2 regions of the Oceanobacillus sp. FSL K6-0127 genome follow, and region 1 is predicted to be linked to the other one. Evidence: a T-box and tRNA genes for the amino acid it is inferred to sense, from the RefSeq annotation. Region 1 holds a T-box; the other holds one or more tRNA genes.
What was found. The T-box of region 1 lies ahead of argS (arginine--tRNA ligase). A T-box ahead of a tRNA ligase gene usually reads a tRNA of that ligase, here a tRNA-Arg.
Positions count from the first base shown of each region.

Region 1 (3,427 bases):
CAAGCGGAAAATGAACCGACAAATGCCATTTTTGATGTGAAGGTAGATAATGGAAGTGTAAAAATCTTTGGTAATTCTAATTGGGATACAGTTGTAGGGAATGGAGATAATCTTATTAAGCTAACAACCGATAACGGTAGTATTACAGTAGAAAAATAGAGATTGTGTAATCGCGTTTAAATTAGATTTTCAGCTAATTTAAACGCGATTTTTTTGGCAGGTAAGAAAGTATAAAACTTTTTCTATCTGCATAAGTGCCTAAGGCTTGCATTTAAGAGTATAAGAGGTTATGAGAAAGCAAAATGCATTTTCTAAGAATCACTTTCACGAATGCCGGGTTTACTAAAAAGGTGTTTCAAGAGCGTTTGATATTAATGCGTAATCTTTACGTAATCATTCTGTAAAAATACATCCAATTTTTTTATAATGATTTTTTCTATGAAACTATATATCCTATTAACATAGAAATAAGGAGGATATAAATTATGTTCAAAAAGATTAGCACATTCATTTTTGCGTTAGTTATTTCAATATCATTACTAGTACCAACTGCTGCGTTTGCAGCTAGTTCTTATACCGTAGTTCCTGGTGATACAATGTGGAAAATCGCTCTGAAAACTCAAACAGGAGTGAGTGAGATTATCAAAGCGAATGCACAATTAAAAAATCCAAATCTTATATATCCAGGACAAAGCTTGCGGATTCCAACAAATAGTGACGATCTAGTGGAACAAGAAGTGATCAAGCTCGTAAATGCGGAAAGAGCAAAGGCTGGACTACCTGCATTGAAATATGATTGGGAGCTTGCTAGAGTTGCAAAGCATAAGTCGCAAGATATGAAAGACAAAGGATATTTCAGTCATACAAGTCCTACATACGGATCACCGTTTACGATGATGAAAAACTATGGAATCAACTACAAATCAGCTGGTGAAAACATTGCAAAAGGTCAAAGCACTGCACAGCAAGTTGTTAATGCTTGGATGAACAGTTCAGGTCACAGAGCGAACATCTTAAGTAAAGATTATACGCATATTGGTGTCGGTTATGTGAAGTCCGGTCACTACTGGACACAAATGTTTATGAAAAAATAAATAGATGTTGATTTTTAGTTGGAATTCATATATACTAACGAAAATTATATTGAATTCGATGATGAAGAGAGTAGTTATGATGGTAACGCAAGCGAGTTGGGGGATGGTGTGAGCCCAATCGTTCTATCCTAATGAAGCGGACTTCTGAGAAACAGCCCGAAATGCAACAGAGTAGGGTGTAGTCGGGTAATGGCCGTTATCCATTTATGAGTTGGTTTTGATGAACAATAAGAGTGGTACCGCGGGTAATCTCGTCTCTATATAGAGGCGGGATTTTTTTGTGTTTACTGATGAAAAGGAGGCTGAAAATAATGGATGCCGTAAAAGCATATGCAGTGGAAATGACCGTACATTTAAACGGTCTGCTAAAGCTGGGAGAAGTTATGAATCTAATCGAAAAGCCGAAGTTTGAGGAGCAAGGTGATTTAGCATTTCCATGTTTTACACTTGCTAAGGAATTGAGAAAGGCTCCAAACATAATTGCGCAAGAGTTAGCAGAAAAAATAGACCATCCAATCTTGGAGAAGGTTGTCGCGGATGGTCCGTATGTCAATGCCTTTTTAAATAAAAGAATGGTTAGTAAACATGCCTTAACATCCATCCTTAAGGATGGTTCGGCATATGGTTCGATAAATTATGCTGAAAAGAAAAATATTACAATTGATTTTTCATCTCCAAACATTGCAAAGCCCTTTTCAATGGGGCACTTACGTTCAACCGTAATTGGTAATTCACTTGCAAATATTGTTGAGAAATGTGGCTATCAAGCGATTCGAATTAATCATCTTGGTGATTGGGGCACACAATTCGGAAAGCTCATCGTGGCATATAAATTATGGGGCAATGAGGCGCGTGTAAAAGAGGAGCCAATTCAAGAACTGCTAAAGCTGTACGTACAGTTTCATGCTGAAGCGGAAAACGACTCAAGGTTAGAAGACGATGCAAGAGCTTGGTTCAAAAAGTTGGAGGATGGTAATGAAGAGGCTCTTTCCCTTTGGACGTGGTTCCGAGATGAATCTCTCCAAGAGTTCGGGAAAATTTATAATTTATTAGGAGTTCATTTCGATTCCTACCATGGGGAAGCGTTTTATAATGATAAAATGGAGCGAATCGTCAGCCGTCTGGAGGAAAGTGACCTGCTGCAAGTATCCGATGGAGCAGAAGTGGTAGACTTAGCTGAACATGACTTAGCGCCTTGTTTAATCAAGAAGTCAGATGGTGCAACCCTCTATGCGACGAGAGATTTAACCGCTGCTGTTTATAGACAGGAAACCTATGAATTTGAAAGATCATATTATGTTGTTGGTCACGAGCAAAGCTTGCATTTTGAGCAAATTTTCTTAGTGCTCCAAAAGCTTGGATACGATTGGGCAAAGCAATTAACACATATTCCATTTGGTTTTATCCTGAAAGATGGAAAAAAGATGTCTACGCGAAAAGGGAAGGTCGTTTTATTAGAAGAAGTTATTCAAGAGGCGATTCGACTCGCAGAACAGATTATTGCTGAGAAAAACCCAAGCTTACAAAATAAAGCAGATATAGCAGAAGTGGTGGGAGTTGGGGCGATTATTTTCCATGATTTAAAGAATGACAGACAAAATAATATTGAGTTCTCATTGGAAGATATGCTGAAATTTGAAGGAGCAACTGGACCTTATGTACAATACACACATGCAAGAGCCTGTTCCATCTTGAGAAAAGCCGAATATGAGGATACAGCAACGAAAGGCTTAAATGATAGCTATAGCTGGTCTGTTGTGAAATTGTTAATGGAGTTTCCGGCAGCCATTGAGCGAAGCTTTAATTACCAGGCGCCTTCCCAAATTGCCAAATACCTTATTGATCTATCGCAGGAATTTAATAAATACTATGGGAATATTAAAATTTTATCTGAGGATGAGGAACTAGAAAGTCGACTTGGATTGGTAAAAGCGACAACCATTGTTTTAAAAGAAGGATTGCGATTGCTTGGAGTGAAAGCTCCGGATGAGATGTAATTTGCTTGGGTTAACTTCCCCTCGAAGTCAACAGAGGGGAGAATAATCCTTACCCAATCGGCGTACCATTTTCCACGACTTCATCTGGCGCAAGCAGGATAACGTCATTTTCACCTGCAACACCTCCAAGTACCAATACTTCTGATTTATACCCAGCAATACGCATTGGTGGAAAGTTCACGACTGCAACGACTTGTCGGCCGATTAATTGTTCGGGAGTATACCGTTCTGTGATTTGAGCGGATGAATTTTTTTTGCCGATTTCTGCTCCAAAATCAATTTCTAGCTTTATTGCAGGTTTCCGGGCTTCTTTAAAAAGCTCAGCATGGATGATGG
Region 1 covers NZ_CP150287.1:956,850-960,276, forward strand. The annotation lists gene MHH64_RS04735 (DUF4097 family beta strand repeat-containing protein) at 1-159, shown strand, start outside; gene safA (SafA/ExsA family spore coat assembly protein) at 486-1,094, shown strand; T-box leader at 1,144-1,356, shown strand; gene argS (arginine--tRNA ligase) at 1,436-3,091, shown strand; gene csaA (chaperone CsaA) at 3,141-3,427, opposite strand, start outside.

Region 2 (3,427 bases), 1.6 Mb from region 1:
GGTGATTTGTAATGCAAGTATTGAAGACCGTGTTCCTCCGTTTATGCGAGGACAAGGTAAAGGATGGATTACTGCAGAATATGCGATGCTGCCGCGAGCAACTGCCCAACGTAATATTCGTGAATCTTCAAAAGGGAAGGTAAGCGGAAGAACGATGGAAATCCAACGATTAATTGGTCGAGCGTTACGTGCAGTTGTGGATTTAGATAAAATTGGTGAACGAACAGTATGGGTAGACTGTGATGTTATTCAAGCAGATGGAGGTACACGGACGGCATCGATTACAGGAGCATTTATTGCAGTTGTGCTTGCTTTTGGAAAGCTTCTGGAAACAAAAGCAATCTCAAAAATGCCAGTACGTGACTACTTAGCAGCAATTTCTGTAGGGGTTTTACCGGATGGTAAGGAAATATTAGATTTAAATTATGAGGAAGATTTCCAAGCACATGTTGATATGAATATTGTTATGACTGGCTCTGGTGAATTTGTAGAGATCCAAGGAACTGGAGAGGAAGCAACTTTTTCAAATAAGCAGTTACAGGCGATGCTAGGACTTGCTGAAGAAGGGCTCCAGCAAATCGTTGAAGTTCAGAAAGAACTAATTGGTAATTTAGCAGATCGTATAGGAGAAACAAATCCTGCAAAATAATAGGAGATCAATGATGAAACAAATTATAATTGCGACAAAAAACCAAGGAAAAGCAAAAGAATTCAAGGATTTTTTTGCTAAGAAATCAATCGAAGCATTATCATTACTTGATTTAGACCAATCGACCCCAGATGTGGAGGAAACGGGATCAACTTTTGAGGAGAATGCTGCCTTAAAAGCGGAGCAAATTGCTACACTATTAGACATACCAGTACTTGCTGATGATTCGGGTTTAATGATTGATGCACTGGATGGGCGTCCTGGTCTTTTTTCTGCCAGATATGCTGGAGAGCCGAAAGACGACAAGGCAAACATTAATAAAGTTCTAGAAGAATTGAAAGAAGTAAGTGAAGACAAACGCACTGCGCGGTTTATTTGTGTGTTAGCTGTAGCTATTCCTGGTGAAGCAACAACCTTCCGGACCGGATATTGTGAAGGCAAAATAACCTTTTCGGAAAAGGGAGAAAATGGCTTCGGATATGACCCGATTTTCATACCAGATGGATATGAAGTAACAATGGCAGAATTGAATCCGGAAGTGAAAAATCAAATCAGTCACCGTAGAAATGCGATTATTCAGTTGGAAAAATGGATACATACGTTATAAGTAGTTTTATATGCTTGCCTTTAAACTGGAGGTGATGATTTGGCAGAAGTATTAATTTTAAGTGATAGCCATGGTTTGACAAATGAAGTTGTTGCTATAAAAGAAAGACACGATGTGAAATGGTTAATTCATTGTGGTGACTCAGAGCTGGAATTTGATTCAGAGGAACTGCAAGGATTTTACCGAGTGGGCGGTAATTGCGATTTCGATGTTCGGTACCCAGATGAACAAACAATTGAGCTTGATGGCTTAACTTTTTATATTACACATGGACATCTATATGATGTGAAAATGAACCTTATTCGTTTATCGTACCGAGCGGAAGAAGAGAGAGCGCAAGTAGTTTGCTTTGGTCATTCACATATCGCTGGAGCAGAACAAGTTGATCATAAGCTTTTTATCAATCCAGGAAGTGTCCGATTACCTAAAAATAGAATGGAAAAAACGTATGCCATTATGAAATGGGATGACCCTTCTGATATAACAATTCATTTTTATAATTTAGATGGGGAACATGTGGAAGATTTAAAACAAAGTGCATCATTATAAAATTATTTTCAGGAAGTGTCTAGACACTTCCTGAAATTTTTAGGTGGAAAGTGTTGACAAAAGATTGATTCCTGCCTATAATAATTCTTGTCCGCTAAAAACAGCGAGAACAATCTATATTATTTTACATATACAGTTAAGTAGTGCATACTTTCACAACATATTCATACTTACAGAAAAAAGATGCGGGTGTAGTTTAGTGGTAAAACCTCAGCCTTCCAAGCTGATGATGAGGGTTCGATTCCCTTCACCCGCTCCAAAACATAATTGTCCCAGTAGCTCAGCTGGATAGAGCAACAGCCTTCTAAGCTGTGGGTCGCAGGTTCGAATCCTGCCTGGGACGCTTCTTAAAAGCCTTGTAAACATTTGTTTACAAGGCTTTTTTTATTTTAAAAATTGCATAGAGAACAGTTTAAGCTACTGATTAGGTATCAATTAATATCTCCCGTAAATAATTTACGACTTTCCTATACTAAAACTTAAAAAGCAGCATTGTTCATGCTCTATCATCAGTAATATTAACTTCAACGTTTTGCTGAGAATCTACTAGATTCAATCTTCTTATCTAATAAATATTTCAATTATATTTAAATATTTATATTGACGCACCTCAATCGAACTGTGTATAATCTAAATCGTAAACATTACGAATAGTAATGATTACGAATACGTTAAGTTGAAAAGGAGCGTGTTAGGAATGAGAACTTCATTTTCAAAAGGGTTAGGTATACTAACACTCAGTCTACTAGTATTGGTTGGTTGTCAGGAAGCTGAACCGCAAGAAGGAGTTGCAGAAGGGCATATGGATACATCCTCAAGTGCATTGCATGATCATAACAGCAGTAACGATCATCAAGTAGCCGAGGATGTTGACGTCCAGGGGGGAGCAGATCATTATCATACAGGTGATATTGTTGAATTAACAGCTGTATATGAAGAAGAAAGCGAGTCTGATCATTGGCACTGGTACATAAGAGATAATCAGGATGCTGAATGGAATCTTATCACAGAACAAAAAGGCAGCAGTTTTAAAGGCGAGGCAAATCGTAATGGTCAGCAGATAAAGGCAGTTCTATATAATGATGAACATGAAGCCTATGTACAATCAGTACCGATAGAAATTGTCATTGATGACCATGGTAGTCATGGTCATCATCCACATGATGAACAAATCTACAATGGCTATTTTGAAGACAGCCAAGTTAAAGATCGAGAACTCTCTGATTGGGAAGGAGACTGGCAATCTGTATATCCATATCTAAAAGATGGTACATTAGATGAAGTGTTTACTTATAAATCAGAACATAATGGAGATAGAACTGCTGAAGAATATAAGCAATATTACGCACAAGGATACGAAACAGATGTTGATCGTATCATCATAGAAGAGGATACTGTAACATTCTTAAAAAGTGACAAAGAGTTAACAGGTGAATATGCTTACGATGGTTATGAGATTTTAACATATGAAGCAGGAAATAGAGGGGTTCGATATATTTTTAAATTAGCAGAAGATAGTGATGAGCTCCCTCAATTCATCCAATTCAGTGATCATAATATTTATCCTACAGATGCTGGACACTATCATCTGTATTGGGGAAATGATCGTGAAGCATTATTAG
Region 2 covers NZ_CP150287.1:2,530,151-2,533,577, forward strand. The annotation lists gene rph (ribonuclease PH) at 1-649, shown strand, start outside; gene MHH64_RS12500 (XTP/dITP diphosphatase) at 663-1,256, shown strand; gene MHH64_RS12505 (metallophosphoesterase) at 1,296-1,805, shown strand; tRNA gene MHH64_RS12510 (tRNA-Gly) at 1,991-2,064, shown strand; tRNA gene MHH64_RS12515 (tRNA-Arg) at 2,075-2,148, shown strand; gene MHH64_RS12520 (metal-binding protein ZinT) at 2,503-3,427, shown strand, end outside.
Region 2: it has a tRNA-Arg gene. The T-box ahead of argS (arginine--tRNA ligase) is inferred to sense a tRNA for this amino acid. The anticodon was not compared.